DNA from 2 places in the Neisseria sp. HMSC03D10 genome. Region 1 is predicted to be linked to the other one. Evidence: riboswitches for the same ligand, from Rfam matches in the RefSeq annotation. Region 1 holds a riboswitch; the other holds the start of a gene.

Region 1 (9,879 bases):
CCACCATTTTGGCGCGTTCCAAACCTGCGGCTTCCAAGACTTCCCGCCGCTTGGCATCGCCGAACGAAACCGGCTCGCCCGCATTGCGTGCCACCTGAACCCTGCCAATATCAAGATCGAGGGCGAAGTAGGGGATGTTTTCCTGAGCCAAGACGCGTCCGACGGTCTGACCGCCGCGTCCGAAACCGATAATCAGGACGTGGTCGGATTTGTTCATGGTTTCTACCAACATACTGTGCAAATCCAATGCCTTCATATCCCAGCTTGATTTGACAAAACGGCTGACGATGGCATCGCTGCTGCCCAAGATAAATGGGGCGATAATCATGGACAACAGAATCGCTGCCGTAGCCGCCTGTTCCAGCTCTGGCGACACCATATTGATTTTGCTGGAGATGTTTAACATCACAAAACCAAATTCGCCGCCTTGTGCTAAATAGAGGGCTGTTTTCAAGCTGTCCGCAATCGGATGCTTCATATGCAAAGCGATGAAAAAGACGACCAATGCTTTCAATACCAGCAGGATTGCCAGCAAAATCAGAATCTGCTGCCAGCCGCCGATTAAAGCCTGGATATCCAGTTTCATGCCGACCGTGATAAAGAAGAAACCAAGCAGAATATCGCGGAACGGGCGGATGTCGTCTTCCACCTGAAAACGGTATTCCGTTTCCGAAAGCAGCATACCTGCGACGAATGCGCCCAATGCCATCGACAAGCCTTCCAGTTCGGTCAGATAAGCTACGCCTAAGGTTACCAGCAAGACGTTGATCATGAACAATTCAGACGACTTGCGTTTGGCGACCATTCTGAACCAGCGCGACATCACCTTGCTGCCGACGACGAATAATACGCCCAGCGTGACCAGCATTTTCAATCCGGCAAGACCAAGCGCCGCCCACAGGCTGCCTTCTTCGCCATTTCCCCCCAATGCAGGGATCAGGATCATCAGCGGTACGACGGCAATATCCTGCATCAACAAGACGCCCATCGCCATTTGACCGTGCGGCTGTCCCAATTCGGTTTTTTCGGACAGGATGCGGCTGACGATTGCCGTGGACGACATGGTCATCGCCCCGGCTGCGGCAAACGCCCAATTAAAGCTGACGCCCATCAACATCAAAATGCCGATAATCGACAACATGGTCACAATGACCTGCAAACCACCCAAACCGAACACCAAGCGGCGCATAGCTTTGAGCTTGGGTAGGGAGAATTCGAGACCGATACTGAACATCAGGAATACGATACCGATTTCGCCCAGATAATCAGTCGCATGGCCTTGCGGAATCAGCTTCAACATACCCGGACCGGCGATAAAACCAACCAAAAGATAACCGAGCATGGAAGGAATGTTGAATTTACGGCAATAAATCACCGTAATGACGGAAACGAGGAGGACGATAACGATGGGTGCGAGGGAAAAAGTTTCGTGCATAGAGCGGGCGGCCTTGATGTTTGGCTGGGAAATAACTGTTTTATTTATGGCAGGCCGTCCGAGCGGACGCGGAATAGCATTCCGGCATTGTCGGGACGGGGCTAAGGTATTGTATCAAAAAACCTTGTAAAATAATGTTCCTATAAAACAAATAATACCGAATAAATGAACATTTCAAATATTTTTGTCTCAGACGACTTACTAGAGTAACTTTTATTCCCTCAACAAAGCAAACCTTAATAGGACATCCTCCATGCCCCCTACCCCTTGTCCATGTTCTTCTTCCCTCCCCTACGCTGAATGCTGCCACCCCTTCCATACCCATCAAACTCATCCGCAGACTGCCGAAAAACTGATGCGCTCAAGATACAGTGCCTATGTGTTACATAATATTGATTATATCGTTGCCACCACAATTCCCTCCCAGCAAAATCTGCTGAATCAAGAAGAAATACAGCAATGGAGCCGAGAAACCCTTTGGCTAGGATTAGAAGTAATCCACCATACCCTCATCGGCAAACGCCACGCGCAAGTTGAATTTAATGCCCATTTTCAAGATGGAGCTGAAACGGCATATCATCATGAACTATCTACATTCGTCAATATTGACGGATACTGGTACTTTATTGATCCAACCGCTCCACTCCCGACAATGAAGCAAGCCTGCATCTGCGGTTCAGGAAAAAAATTCAAGGCATGCTGCGGACAATTTTTCAAATAAGGCAGAATCAAAATCACAAAGGTCGTCTGAAAAACATATTTCAGACAACCTTTTCATCTTCATAAGGCAACATAAAAAAACTTAGATAAAAAAAACCATTCATACCAAGGGAGAAGTATGAATGGCCAATACATTGCGGGAAAACGTCTTACTTGCTGCACCGCCCAAAAGGGATAAAAGAGCGGTGTGTTTCAGCAATTTGGATTCTACTATTTTTAGTATTAAATGTCGTTAAGAAGTGAAATATTTTGAATATATTGCGCAGAATTTAAGATAAACGTTAGTTTATTAAGATAAGCGGTATATTTTGCCATTATTTGTATTGGTTATTTTGCAACACCTCACTAGAACAATCATCTGAGAAGTATTTCCATATTACATCACCTCTCAAAATCAAACTTTAGAAGTAAAGATTTTCTTGGAGCTCCATCCATACACTATTAACAGGAAAAGTATATACCCCCCCTTAAACCAAAAATGTCTTATCCCAAAGCCTTAAAATGAAGAGTTATAGTGGATTAAATTTAAATTAGGACAAGGCGACGAAGCCGCAGACAGTACAGATAGTACGGCAAGGCGAGGCAACGCCGTACTGGTTTAAAGGTTAATCCACTATAATTCATCATTATTTTGATACCAATGAGAATTCATAGAGTTAAAAATAGATTAGTATTACAAACACTCCTAAAATACTCCTAATATCTGTCCCTAAAAAATAGAACCATCCTATTTGTTAAAATCAAACTTTTTAGAAAAACGCTCATTATTCTTTTAATATTTACATGAATTAGCCCATAAAAAAGCCCTGCATTGCAGGGCTTTTTGAGATTCCAAAAACGAATTAACGTTTGGAGAATTGTTTTGCGCGGCGTGCTTTGCGCAGACCCGGTTTTTTACGTTCAACTTCACGGGCATCGCGAGTCACGAAACCGGCTTGAGACAAGGCAGGTTTCAGCGCAGCGTCGAAGTCGATCAGGGCGCGGGTAATGCCGTGGCGGATAGCGCCGGATTGACCGGTTTCACCGCCGCCGATAACGTTGACTTTGATGTCAAACGCTTCAGCGTTTTCAGTCAGGACCAAAGGTTGGCGAACAACCATGCGGCTGGTTTCGCGGGCGAAGAATTCGTCAACGGGACGACCGTTAACGATGATTTGGCCGGTACCTTTAGTCAGGAATACACGAGCCACTGAACTTTTGCGGCGGCCTGTGCCGTAGTAGTATTTACCGTTCATGTCGTGTCCTTATTTCAATTCCAAAACTTTGGGTTGTTGTGCGGCATGGGCGTGTTCTGCACCAGCGTACACTTTCAGTTTTTTGATCATGGCGTAACCCAATGGGCCTTTAGGCAACATGCCTTTTACGGCTTGTTCCAAAGCGCGACCCGGGAATTGCTCTTGCATTTCGCGGAAAGTACGCTCGTAGATACCGCCGGGGAAGCCGGAGTGACGGAAGTATTTTTTGTCTTCGAATTTGGCACCGGTTACACGCAGTTTGTCCGCGTTGATGACGATGATGTAGTCGCCGGTGTCAACGTGGGGGGTGTATTCAGGTTTGTGCTTGCCACGCAGACGGTGTGCGACTTCGGCTGCAACGCGACCCAGAACTTTGTCTTGGGCGTCGATAACGAACCATTCGCGCTTCACCTCGTGGGGTTTCGCTGAAAAGGTTTTCATAGTGGAAATCCAGATAGATATAGAAAGTTGTGAATTTTAAAGATGGGATTGGCTTTTGTCAATCGGATTGGGGTCGTCTGAAAGTGTTTTTTCTATGATGGCGTTTTTATGCATTGGGAAATGTTGTTTTTAGGTTGGAAAACATTGCTGTTGATTCAAAATATCGGGATATGTTTTTTGATTTTACGTTTGGTTTTTCAGACGACGTCGAAGCCGATGATAAATGAAAGCCATGCCGCAATCGGGCATGGCTTGATATGGGAATCCCCGCGAGAGCCGTTTTGGCTGAATCCGCTTGAACCTTGTTGACAAGGCGGTCACCCCGGGCAGTTTCGGGTGCATCTAAGGATAGACGCTCGCGCCCACTGCAACTCCCGGCAACCTTAAGCGAACTTATTGGTTCAAAGGAATATATGCCTTCGCGGACACCGCAGGGAAAAAGAAAAATCAGTTTTGTTCCAACCGCGCCAAAGCTTTTTGGCAAGCGTTGTTCATGTCGGTTATTTTACGCTCAAATTCACCTATTGCCAAATCGTCTTTGAGTGTAATTTTAAGGAGGTCGTGGACGACGTTGAGCGCGGTCATAATGGCGATTTTATCGCTGCCGACAATGCGTCCGCTCTCTTTGATGGCGGCACTTTTTTTGTTGAGCATATCAACAGCTTGGAGCAGGGTATCTTTTTCTTCGCTCGGGGTGTTGATGGTGAAATTGACATTCATGATGTCGAGGCTGACTTGTTCGATACTCATGGCGTGTCCTTATGATTGCGTTTCTTGCGGCAGGCGGGCAATGAGCCGGCGGATTTTTTCTGCAGTCTGCTCTAATGCGCTGCGGTATTGTTCTTTTTCGGCGGTAAGGTTGTCGATTTTGCCTTGTAGGTCTTCTTTGAGTTTGCCGACTTGTACGAGCAGCGCTTCGCTCAATTCGTCAACGGCAGCTTCATGTTCGCGCTTTTGTTGTTCATGCTCAAGCTTGAGGCGGTCGATTTCTTCGTTAAGGCGGCGGTTTTCACCAACAAGGGTTTCAAATTTTTGGGCCAGCTGGTAAACGCTGACTTCCAAGGTGTCGAGTGATTGATTCATGTATAGGCTTCCGTATTGCCGCATGGTGGCAGGCGGTCAGGATATTAGGATGATGATGCAGGAATGTCAATCGCTGCCGAATGTTGAGGTCGTCTGAAACTTTTTGGCTTGATGTTTTCAGACGACCTTTGTCGTTCGGTCTTATTCAAAGCGCGCGCTGCGCTCCATGAGTCTTTCTGCAACTTGCTGCGGGGTCATTTCCTTGCGGATGAGTTGCAGCAGGGTTTGGGTAATGGGCATATCGATTTGGTATTTCACAGCGGTGTTAAACACTTCTTCGATGGTGCTGACGCCCTCGGAAACATGGCCGATTTCCACCAACACTTGATGCAGTTCTTTTCCTTCTGCCAAACCCAAACCGACACGGCGGTTGCGCGAAAGCGCGCCGGTACAGGTCAGGATAAGGTCGCCGATGCCGGCAAGCCCCATCATGGTTTTGGGCTGCGCACCCATGGCCATGGCAAGACGGGTAATTTCGGCGAGACCGCGCGTCACCAGTGCCGCACGCGCATTGAGTCCGTATTCGAGACCGTCGGAAAGACCGGTGGCGATTGCCATAACGTTTTTGACGGCACCGCCGACAGCCACGCCGATAACGTCCGTACTGCCGTAAAGGCGCATTACGTTGGTGTTGAGTTGCGGCACCAATTCCTCAATCCATTCTTGATTTTCTGAGGCGACAACCACAGCGCAAGGCAGTTGTTTGGCGAGTTCTTGGGCAAAGCTCGGACCTGACAGCACGCCGATTTTTTTGTTCTCAGGCAATACTTCTTTCAATACTTGGAAGGTCAACAGCCCTGTGTCTTGTTCAAAGCCTTTGCAGGCAGCAAGGACAGGAATATGGTCGGCATTGTGTTGTTTGAGGAGTTCCGCGCTGCTTCTCAAACCTGCGACAGAAGTTACGACAAGAACGAGCCCGCTGTCTTTGAGCGCATCACCCAAATCGGCATAAACGGTTAAGGATTCAGGGAAAGGGAAACCGGGCAGACCGCGTTTGTTTTCACGTTCTGCCTGCAATGTACGGACTTGTTCGGGATTGCGTGTCCAAAGGGCGACTTCGTTGCCGTGGCTGGCAAAGTGCAGGGCAAGGGCTGTACCCCAAGAACCTGCGCCGATGACGGTAATTTTCATTGTGTGTCTTCCAACGGTAAATTGTCGTTTAATTTAAACCAATCGGCTTGGCAGTGCAAGCGATAGAGGCCTATCCAACATGAAAACCGCATGAAAATGCAGAAGCTATCACATATATTGTTTATTTCTATTGAAAATCCAATATTGATTTACCGCAAAGGGCAAACCACGCCCGCTGTTTATACTTCGCGGACAAAAAAGCCGGACATATCAAACGGACGCAAACAAAGCGGAATGCCATTCCCCATTTTCGCCCGCCATTCATCACGGCAATCAACGGAAACGGTGCTTACTCATAATAATATCCACTACAAAAAGGAACACGCCATGAACCACCACAACACCTGACTGCTCCTGTCGCTTGCTGTTTTATCCGCATTGGCCGCCTGTGGCGGACAGGAAAGCAAGGAACAAAAACCTGCTTCCGCACCGACCGAAGCCTCTGCTGTTCAGACGACCCCTAACGCAGCTTCAGCTGCCTCAGCAGCGTCCCAAGCCGCCGTTGCCGACAGCAATGCTTCACCTGAAGACCAAGAATTGCTCAAACGCGCACAAGGCATCTTCAAACCGCTGCCGAGTGCCGAAGAAATGCAGAAACTGCGCCCGTTTACCGAAGAACAGGTCAAACTCGGCCATCAATTATGGTATGAGCCGCGCCTCTCCAAAGGCAACACCGTAAGCTGCAACTCCTGCCACAACCTTGCCACCGCAGGCGTGGACAACCTGCCGACCAGCCAAGGCCACAAAGGACAGTTCGGCGGACGCAACTCCCCGACCGCGTTAAACGCCGCCCTGCTCGGTATGCAGTTCTGGGACGGCCGTGCGGCTGACGTTGAAGAACAAGCCGGCGGACCGTTGGTGAACCCTGTGGAAATGGCAAACGACTCGCAAGAAGCAGCCGCTGCCAAAATCGCCAAAATCCCCGAATATCAAGAACTGTTTAAAACCGCCTTCCCCGAAGACGGCGCAGTTTCCTTCAAAAATATCACCACCGCACTGGGCGCATTCGAACGCACCCTGTTGACGCCGACCAAATGGGATGACTACCTCAAAGGCAACGTTAACGCTCTGAACGAACAAGAGCGCAAAGGCGTGCGCGCCTTTATGGACAACGGCTGTATCGCCTGCCACAGCGGCGTCAACCTCGGCGGCGCAACCTTCCAAAAATTCGGTTTGGTTGAAGGCCCGTACTGGAAATTCATCGAAGATCCGAAACACGACAAAGGCCGTGCCGACGTAACCAAAAAAGCCGAAGACGAATTCTTCTTCCGCGTCCCAGGCTTGCGTAACGTCGCCAAAACTTATCCATATTTCCACAACGGCAGCGTTTGGGAATTGGACAAAGCCGTTACCATCATGGGTAAAGCGCAACTGGGCAAAGACTTATCGAAAGAAGACACCGACAACATCGTTGCCTTCCTGAAAACACTGTCCGGCAATGTTTCCGACACTGCCCGCACCATGCCCGAACTGCCTTTGTCTGCACCGATGGAATCCCATCCGAACAACAAATAAGCCGTAGATTTAGGGTAACGGAACCCGTTATCCTAAATTTGTGCCGTACCAAACGTCGTCTGAAAAAAGTTGTCCTGCTTTTCAGACGACGTTTCAATTTATGGAAACGCAATATAGCTAACCCCTCGATATTCAAGCCATTCATTCCTTAAAATACCGATGTCAGCCCTGTTAAGATTTCCAACAAACCCCAATCGTGGTTTATAATCCTTCCTTGTACGAAACAGGGGTGCTGCCTGATGTTCTGGCGGCTGAGAAATACCCTTTACACCCGATCGGGATAATACCTGCGTGGGGAGTTTTCACGGATTCTGTCTTTCAGACGGCCTTTTTTGATATTGAGGTCGTCTGAAAAAGCAAAACGCTCCTGTTTCTTCTTTTCAAACGAGAAAACAGGAGCATTTTTTATGACTACGCCAAAGAAAACCGCCAAAACTTCCGGCAACGAAGCGCGCGAACTTGCCGACTTGAGCGAAGACATCGGCATCCGCTTCAAATATCCGAACTCGGAGCGCGTGTATCTGCAAGGCAGCCGCGACGACATCCGCGTGCCTTTGCGCGAAATCCGTCAGGACGACACATACACGGCGCAAGGCACGGAAGCCAACCCGCCGATTCCCGTCTATGACACTAGTGGCGTGTACGGCGATCCGGCGGCACACATCGACCTGAAACAAGGTCTGCCGCACATCCGCACCGCATGGCTAGACGAACGCGGCGATACCGAAATCCTGCCCAAGCTTTCCAGCGAATACGGCATCGAACGCGCGCATGACCCGCAAACCGCCCATCTGCGTTTCAACCAAATCACCCGCCCGCGCCGTGCGAAAAGCGGCAGCAACGTAACCCAGCTCCACTATGCGCGCCGCGGCATCATCACGCCCGAAATGGAGTTTGCCGCCATACGCGAACGCATGAAGCTGGACGAACTTTTCAGACGGCCCGAATATGCCAAGCTCTTGAAACAGCACGCAGGGCAAAGTTTCGGCGCAAACATCCCGACCCACCCCGACCAAATCACCCCCGAATTCGTGCGCCAAGAAATCGCTGCCGGACGCGCGATTATCCCCGCCAACATCAACCACCCCGAACTCGAACCGATGATTATCGGCCGCAACTTCCGCGTCAAAATCAACGGCAACTTGGGCAACTCCGCCGTAACCTCCAGCCTGACCGAAGAAGTCGAAAAAATGGTGTGGTCGCTGCGTTGGGGCGCGGACACGATTATGGATTTATCCACCGGCGCGCATATCCACGAGACGCGCGAATGGATTATCCGCAACGCGCCCGTCCCCATCGGCACCGTGCCCATCTATCAGGCTTTGGAAAAAACCGGCGGCATTGCCGAAGATTTGACTTGGGATTTGTTCCGCGACACCTTAATCGAGCAGGCGGAACAAGGCGTGGACTATTTCACCATACACGCGGGCGTGTTGCTGCGCTATGTGCCGATGACCGCCAACCGCCTCACCGGCATCGTATCGCGCGGCGGCTCCATCATGGCGAAATGGTGCCTCGCCCACCATCAGGAAAACTTCCTCTACACGCATTTCGACGAAATCTGCGAAATCATGAAAGCCTACGACGTGTCGTTCAGCCTCGGCGACGGCCTGCGCCCCGGCTGCATTGCCGATGCCAACGACGAAGCGCAGTTCGCTGAATTGCACACCTTGGGCGAATTGACCGGCAAAGCGTGGGAACACGACGTACAAGTCATGATCGAAGGCCCCGGCCATGTGCCGCTGCAACGCGTCAAAGAAAACATGACCGAAGAGCTGCAACACTGCTTTGAAGCGCCTTTCTACACACTCGGCCCGCTCGTTACCGACATCGCCCCCGGCTACGACCACATCACTTCGGGCATAGGCGCGACCAATATCGGCTGGTACGGCACAGCCATGCTCTGCTACGTTACCCCGAAAGAGCATCTCGGCCTGCCCGACAAAGAAGACGTGCGCACCGGCATCATCACCTACAAACTCGCCGCCCACGCCGCCGACCTCGCCAAAGGCTGGCCGGGTGCGCAGTTGCGCGACAACGCCCTGAGCAAGGCGCGTTTCGAATTCCGCTGGCGCGACCAATTCCGCCTCAGCCTCGACCCCGAACGCGCCGAAAGCTTCCACGACGAAACCTTGCCCGCCGAAGGCGCAAAAATCGCCCACTTCTGCTCAATGTGCGGCCCCAAATTCTGCTCGATGAAAATCACGCAGGAAGTACGCGACTACGCCGATAAGCAAAAAGCCCAGCGGCAGGGCATGGAAGAAAAAGCGGTCGAGTTTGTAAAGAAAGGGGCTGAGATTTACAGTTGATAAAAAGGTC
Region 2 (7,274 bases), on a different contig from region 1:
AAAACTGATGGCGCGACGTTTTCAGACGACCTCAAACTTATTTTCCAATATACGCCAAACCGCTTTCTTCATCACGTTCGGGCGCGTCTTTTCCGTCAAACAGTGCCACTGCCAATCTAACGGCGGCGGCGGTTACGGCGGGGGAAATCATGAAGCCGTGACGGAAAAGGCCGTTGATTTCAATCAGGCGTCGGGCGCGGCTGTAACGGATTTCGGGGTTGTGGTGGTTGAGCGTGGGGCGCAGGCCGGTGGCGATTTCGAGGATGTCGGCTTCGCCGAAGGCGGGGTGGACAGCATAGAGCGCGGACAAGAGTTCCAGTCCGGAACGTACGCTGGCGGGAGCTTGGCTTTCGCTTTCGATTTGGGTCGCGCCGATAATGAAGACGTGGTTTTCTTTCGGGGCGATGTAGAGCGGGTAACGCGGATGGAGCAGGCGTACGGGGCGGTTGAGCGTGATTTCGGGTGTATAAACCCGCGCCACTTCGCCGCGTATGCCGCGCAAGGTGCTGGTGTGTGCGGGGGATTGGTTCCACGCGGTTTTTGCGCCGTAGCCGCGGCAGTCGATCAGCCAGTCGTATTGGGCTTGCAGGTCTTCGGGGACGCATTCGTGTTCCCAATGGCAAGGGACGTTCAGCCCGTCCAAAGCGTCGGCAAGTGCAGACAACATCTGTCGTCCGTCGAGCTGGCCTTCGGTCGGCAGGTAGATGCCGTCTGAAAAACGTCCGCCGAGTTGCGGTTCGCGTTTGGCGATGTCGTCGGCGCGCCAACGGATGATTTCGTCATCCGCTACGCCGCCGCGTTTGAGATGGCGGACGAACTCGCTGGATAATGGCTTGTCCTGCCCGTGCCACACAATCAGGCTGCCGTTTTCCTGCATCATGGTCGGCATTTTCAGACGACCTCGTATGTCGCGCCACAGCGGAATGCTCTGCCTACCCAGTTTGATGACTTCGGGCGTAGCCTCGACCGCTTCCGCAGCAGGCGCGAGCATGGCGGCGGCAACATAAGCGGCGGCGTGTTCGCCTTTGCGCCCGCCCTTGTCAAAGAGGGCAATGGATAAACCTTGTTCTGCAAGTTGTAAAGCAGTCAGACGGCCGCAGAGGCCGCCGCCGAGAATGGCGATACGGGGCATGGTGGATTCCTTTGCAGTGTTTGGGCAGTCGGGAAGACGAAAGACAAGACGGAAGCGGAATCCACCGAATGGCGGGAAATGCGAGAAAGGGAACGGAAGCCTGAAAAGGCGTTTGACAGCTTGTTTCCTACGCAGGCATTACCCCGACAGGTTCTACGGATTCCGCTGGCGCGGTCTCAGCTGTTTGCAGGAACAAGCAGCACTCCGACAAGAAAATATGAAGTTTATACAGATTTATTTATTTTGGCAAAAGATTGTCTGAAAATACAAATTTTCATGAGACAAAATACTTTAAAAGGGATAATTTTTCCAAATCAATCTTGGCACTTAATCCAAATGAAACGCACTATTAAAGGAATTTGTTCCAAAACACAAAATGGAAACATTAAATACAAACAAATAACGACAAATAGATAATTACCTAACTGCCTAATCTAAAATATAGTTTATAGTGTGCAATTCAAAATATTGATTTACCAATAAAAAAATGTCATCCGCAATGCGGATGACACTTAATTTTAAAGCAATTATTCGCTAACTGTATTAGCAGCTTTATCAACTAATTCAACGAGTGCTAATGGGGCATTATCGCCTTTTCGGAAACCATACTTCAGCACACGAACATAGCCACCATTTCGGGTAGCAAAGCGAGGACCCAATTCATCAAACAATTTAACCACAACATCACGATCACGAGTGCGGTCAAATGCCAAACGACGGTTTGCCAAGGAAGGTTTTTTACCCAATGTAATCAAGGGTTCTACTACGCGGCGCAATTCTTTAGCTTTAGGCAAAGTTGTCACAATAGTCTCGTGAGCCAACAATGAGTTCGCCATATTACGCAGCATTGCAGCACGATGGCTGCTTGTACGGTTTAATTTGCGGTTACCATTACGATGACGCATGTCATTATCCTTTAATCTTCAAACTTACGGCTTTTCTAAGCCTACAGGCGGCCAAGCTTCCAATTTGGAACCTAGTGTCAAGCCTTTAGATGCCAACACTTCTTTGATTTCATTCAAAGATTTACGACCCAAATTCGGAGTTTTAAGAAGCTCTGTTTCAGTACGTTGAATCAAATCGCCGATATAATAAATATCTTCAGCTTTCAGACAATTAGCTGAACGTACAGTTAATTCCAAATCATCTACCGGACGCAGCAGGATAGGGTCAATAGGAGGAGCTTTTTCTTCAACTTCTTCTACTGGAGTACCTTGCAAATCAGCAAAGATAGACATTTGATCAATTAAAATACGAGCAGCACTACGTACAGCTTCTTCAGGATCAATAGAACCATCAGTTTCAATATCCAAAACCAATTTATCTAAATCCGTACGCTGCTCTACGCGTGCAGGTTCAACTTCAAAGCTAACACGACTGATGGGCGAAAAGCTCGCATCCAACTGAATTGCACCAATCTGGCGGTTTTCATCGCGCACAACACGACGACCGGAAACAGATTGATAACCACGTCCCTGCTCAACTTTGATTTCCATCTCAATTTGACCATTCTCGGCCAAATGACAAATAATATGCTCAGGATTTAAAATTTCCACATCATGTGGCAATTCGATATCGCCGGCAATTACTACACCGGCCCCTGACTTTCTCAAAGTTAACTGAACTTGGCCACGCCCATGCAGCTTAAATACAATACCTTTGACATTCAACAAAATATCGACAACATCTTCTTGAACGCCATCAACAGTAGAGTATTCGTGCAACACACCGGAAATGGCCACTTCAGTAGGAGCAAAACCATTCATGGATGACAGTAAGATACGACGCAAAGCATTACCTAAAGTATGACCAAAACCGCGCTCAAACGGCTGCATGGATACTTTTGCACGAGTTGTAGATAAAGTATCGACATCAATTTGACGAGGTTTCAAAAATTCGGTTGTGCTATTTTGCATTTAACTGTCCCTCACTGAGCTAGCGTTATTTAGAGTAGAATTCTACCACCAGCTGTTCATTAATATCGCCAGTTAATTCTGAACGATCTGGCATATTTTTAAATACGCCTTCCAATTTGTCTGCATCAACAGAAACCCAGCTTGGTAAACCGATTTGAGTTGCCAGACTTAAAGCTTCCTGGATACGAACCTGTTTTTTAGCTTTCTCACGAACAGCTACAACATCACCGGCTTTAACTTGGAAAGAAGGAATATTTACAACCTGACCGTTAACGGTAATTGCTTTATGAGAAACCAGCTGACGTGCCTCAGCACGAGTCGAGCCAAATCCCATGCGATATACTACATTATCCAAACGAGACTCTAACAATTGCAGCAGTAATTCACCAGTAGAGCCTTTACGTCGATCTGCTTCTGCAAAATAGCGACGGAATTGACGTTCCAATACACCATAAATACGACGAATCTTTTGCTTCTCACGTAATTGCAAACCATAGTCGGACAAACGCGGTTTTTTTGCGCCATGCTGACCAGGAGCGGAGTCCAGTTTACATTTAGAATCTAAAGAACGACGAGCACTCTTCAGAAATAAATCAGTGCCTTCTCGACGTGCTAATTTACATTTAGGGCCAATATAACGTGCCATGTTTCAATCACTCCTTTAAATACGACGTTTTTTAGGCGGACGGCAACCGTTATGAGGCAACGGAGTAACGTCGGTAATACTGGTAATTTTAAAACCAAGAGCGTTGAGTGCACGTACAGAAGACTCTCGACCGGGACCAGGGCCTTTTATACGAACTTCTAAATTTTTAACGCCATATTCTTGGGCAACTTTACCAGCTGCTTCTGCAGCCACTTGAGCTGCAAACGGTGTACTTTTACGAGAACCTTTAAAACCAGCGCCGCCAGAGGTAGCCCAAGACAATGCATTGCCTTGACGGTCAGTGATTGTAATGATGGTATTGTTGAAAGAAGCATGTACATGCACAATACCTTCGCTTACGGTTTTACGTACTTTTTTACGTACACGCGAAGCTGTGTTTGCTTTAGCCATTAATAAAATTCCTTAAAAATTATTTTTTACCAGCAATCGCTTTACGCGGACCTTTGCGGGTACGAGCGTTTGTGCGAGTGCGTTGACCACGACAAGGCAAACCTCGACGATGACGGAAACCACGGTAGCAACCCATGTCCATCAATCGTTTGATGCTCATCGTTACCTCACGGCGCAAATCGCCTTCCACTTCATACTTGGCAACTTGTTCACGCAAAGCGTCTAATTGAGCCTCGTCCAAATCTTTTGCTTTAGTAGTAGGAGCAATATTTGCTGCCTCACAAATCAATTTAGCACGAGTCGCACCAATACCATAAATAGCCTGAAGGCCAATTACGATATGGGCATTATTAGGGATATTTACCCCTGCAATACGAGCCATATTTTTTCCTTTTTAGGGCAAAGTGTATCACTATACCACAAAATCAAGGGTTAAGAAAACTAACTTCTTAGCCTTGACGTTGTTTGTGACGTGGGTCAGTACAAATTACGCGAACTACACGATTACGACGAATAATCTTGCAATTGCGACAAATTTTCTTTACAGAAGGTTGTACACGCATTTTATTTCCTTTTATTGTTTATCTTGCTCGGAAAACAATCCGAGCACGGGTTAAATCATAAGGAGTTAGTTCAACTGTTACCTTATCACCTGGAGAAATACGGATATAGTGCATTCGCATTTTTCCAGAGATATGACCAAGTACTACATGATCATTTTCCAGTTTTACTTTAAACGTTGCATTGGGCAAAGTCTCAAGGATTTCACCCTGCATCTGTATGGTATCTTCTTTAGCCATAAGCCTACTTACGTGATAAAGATTTCATATCTGGACGACTCATCAAATCTTCATACTGACTACTCATTACGTAGGAATTGATTTGCGTCCTAAAATCCATTGTAACGACAACCAAGATAAGCAAAGACGTTCCGCCTAAATAGAAAGGCACATTCAATGCTGTCGTTAAAAATTCAGGTATCAGACAGATTGTAGTGATATACAAAGCACCAAATAATGTCAGTCTCAGTACAACTTTTTCCAAATATCTAGAAGTTTGCTCACCTGGGCGAATACCAGGTACAAATGCACCACTTTTCTTCAAATTCTCAGCCATTTCTTTAGGGCTAAATACTAAAGCAGTATAGAAATAGCAGAAGAAGATAATAGTTGTTGCAAACAATGCAATATATAGAGGTTGCCCATGTTGTACCAGTGTCGATATTCTATGCAATATTGAATTAGTATCATTCAATCCAAACCAACCTAGAAGCGTTGATGGAAATAAAATAATACTAGATGCAAAAATAGGTGGAATGACACCCGCCATATTTAGCTTAAATGGCATATGAATACTTTGCCCTGACATCATACTAGAACCAAACTGCCTCTTAGCATAATGAATAGGAACCTTACGTTGAGCACTTTCAAAATATACTACAACATATATAAGCAATAATATTCCAAAAGTTATTAGAACAACAGTAAATGATTGAGACTTTGCCAATTCTAATAATCTAGCAATACCAGATGGAATACCCGATACAATACCTGCTGTAATAATTAAGGAAATACCATTACCAATACCTCGTTCGGTAATCTGCTCTCCTAACCACATTAGAAACATTGTACCTGTAACCAAACAAACAACTGTAGAAATATAAAACTCAAGCGTACTTGTTACAACTACACCTTGTTGATAAACAAATGTTGCAGCAGCAAAACTTTGAACTACAGCCAATAATACCGTCCCATACCTAGTATATTTCGTAATTATTTTCCTGCCAGCCTCTCCTTCTTTTTTTAAAGCTTTCAAAGAAGGGATAATCTCCGAAGCAAGCTGTACAATAATCGATGACGAAATATAAGGCATAATGCCAATTGCAAATATAGTAAAGCGCTCCAACGAACCACCCGAGAACATATTTAACATTCCGAATATGCCGTCACGAGCGCCTTGAAATAAATTAGCTAACGCAACAGCATCTACGCCCGGTACCGGTATATGAGCACCAATACGGAAAACGACTAAAGCTCCTAATAGAAACACTAGACGTTTTTTCAGATCTCCAAATTTGGATAATCCTGATAAAGATTGTTGATTAGCCACTATAGTGCAAGCCTTATTCTTCTACTTTGCCACCAGCAGCTTCAATTGCAGCTTTAGCACCTTTAGTAGCTTTTACACCTTTCAAGGTAACCGCTTTTGAAATTTCACCAGAAGCAATAACTTTTACATTAGAAGCAGTCGCAGGAATCAGACCAGCTTGTTTAAGAACCAAAACATCAATTTCGTTTACAGCAATCAGATTCAACTCACTCAAACGAACTTCAGCATTAGCGGCAGCAGTCAAAGATTTGAAACCACGCTTAGGTAGGCGACGTTGCAAAGGCATTTGACCACCTTCAAAACCTACCTTGTGGAAACCGCCAGCACGGCTTTTTTGACCTTTATGGCCACGACCACCTGTCTTACCCAGGCCACTACCAATACCACGGCCTACACGACGACTAGCGTGAGTAGCACCCTCAGCAGGTTGAATAGTATTCAAAAACATATTAAGACTCCACTTTCAACAAGTAGCTGATTTTATTAATCATACCACGGTTTTCAGGGGTATCCAAAACCTCTACTGTATGCTCACGGCGACGCAAACCTAAGCCACGAGCACAAGCACGATGAGATTCAATTGTACCAATCAGGCTCTTAACCAATGTAACTTTAATCTTTTTTTGCTCAGTCATGGTTCGCTCCCAAAATATCTTCTACTGTCAAACCACGTTTAGCAGCAATATCAGCAGGGGTATACAGTTTAGACAAACCGTCTAATGTAGCACGTACAATATTGTAAGGGTTAGTAGAACCATGCACTTTGGCTGAGATATTATGGATACCCATAGCATCAAATACTAAACGCATTGGACCACCAGCTTTTACACCGCTACCTTCTTTAGCGGGTTGCATAAAGACTTTAGTAGCGCCATGACGTCCAATAACCTCATGATGAATCGTACCATTTTTTAGAGGTACTTTAATCATAGAGCGACGAGCCTGATCCATTGCTTTTTGAACAGCTACCGGCACTTCTTTTGACTTACCTTTACCCATACCAATACGACCATCCCCATCACCAACAACAGTTAGCGCAGAGAAAGCCATGATACGACCA

What was found. Region 1 has a riboswitch for thiamine pyrophosphate ahead of thiC (phosphomethylpyrimidine synthase ThiC). Riboswitches for the same ligand answer to the same signal wherever they lie in the genome.
Region 2: another riboswitch for thiamine pyrophosphate. It lies ahead of HMPREF3066_RS00205 (FAD-dependent oxidoreductase); the one in region 1 lies ahead of thiC (phosphomethylpyrimidine synthase ThiC).

Annotation. Positions count from the first base shown of each region.
Region 1 covers NZ_KV789531.1:10,099-19,977, forward strand. The annotation lists gene HMPREF3066_RS05310 (monovalent cation:proton antiporter family protein) at 1-1,435, opposite strand, end outside; gene HMPREF3066_RS05315 (YchJ family protein) at 1,689-2,156, shown strand; gene rpsI (30S ribosomal protein S9) at 2,998-3,390, opposite strand; gene rplM (50S ribosomal protein L13) at 3,400-3,831, opposite strand; RNA gene ssrS (6S RNA) at 4,092-4,271, opposite strand; gene HMPREF3066_RS05335 (cell division protein ZapA) at 4,279-4,581, opposite strand; gene HMPREF3066_RS05340 (bZIP transcription factor domain protein) at 4,591-4,914, opposite strand; gene HMPREF3066_RS05345 (NAD(P)H-dependent glycerol-3-phosphate dehydrogenase) at 5,056-6,045, opposite strand; gene HMPREF3066_RS05350 (cytochrome-c peroxidase) at 6,394-7,560, shown strand; TPP riboswitch at 7,776-7,875, shown strand; gene thiC (phosphomethylpyrimidine synthase ThiC) at 7,968-9,869, shown strand.
Region 2 covers NZ_KV789476.1:25,282-32,555, reverse strand. The annotation lists gene HMPREF3066_RS00205 (FAD-dependent oxidoreductase) at 38-1,132, opposite strand; TPP riboswitch at 1,240-1,349, opposite strand; gene rplQ (50S ribosomal protein L17) at 1,660-2,037, opposite strand; gene HMPREF3066_RS00195 (DNA-directed RNA polymerase subunit alpha) at 2,062-3,048, opposite strand; gene rpsD (30S ribosomal protein S4) at 3,074-3,694, opposite strand; gene rpsK (30S ribosomal protein S11) at 3,710-4,105, opposite strand; gene rpsM (30S ribosomal protein S13) at 4,125-4,487, opposite strand; gene rpmJ (50S ribosomal protein L36) at 4,555-4,668, opposite strand; gene infA (translation initiation factor IF-1) at 4,687-4,905, opposite strand; gene secY (preprotein translocase subunit SecY) at 4,910-6,214, opposite strand; gene rplO (50S ribosomal protein L15) at 6,228-6,662, opposite strand; gene rpmD (50S ribosomal protein L30) at 6,664-6,849, opposite strand; gene rpsE (30S ribosomal protein S5) at 6,842-7,274, opposite strand, start outside.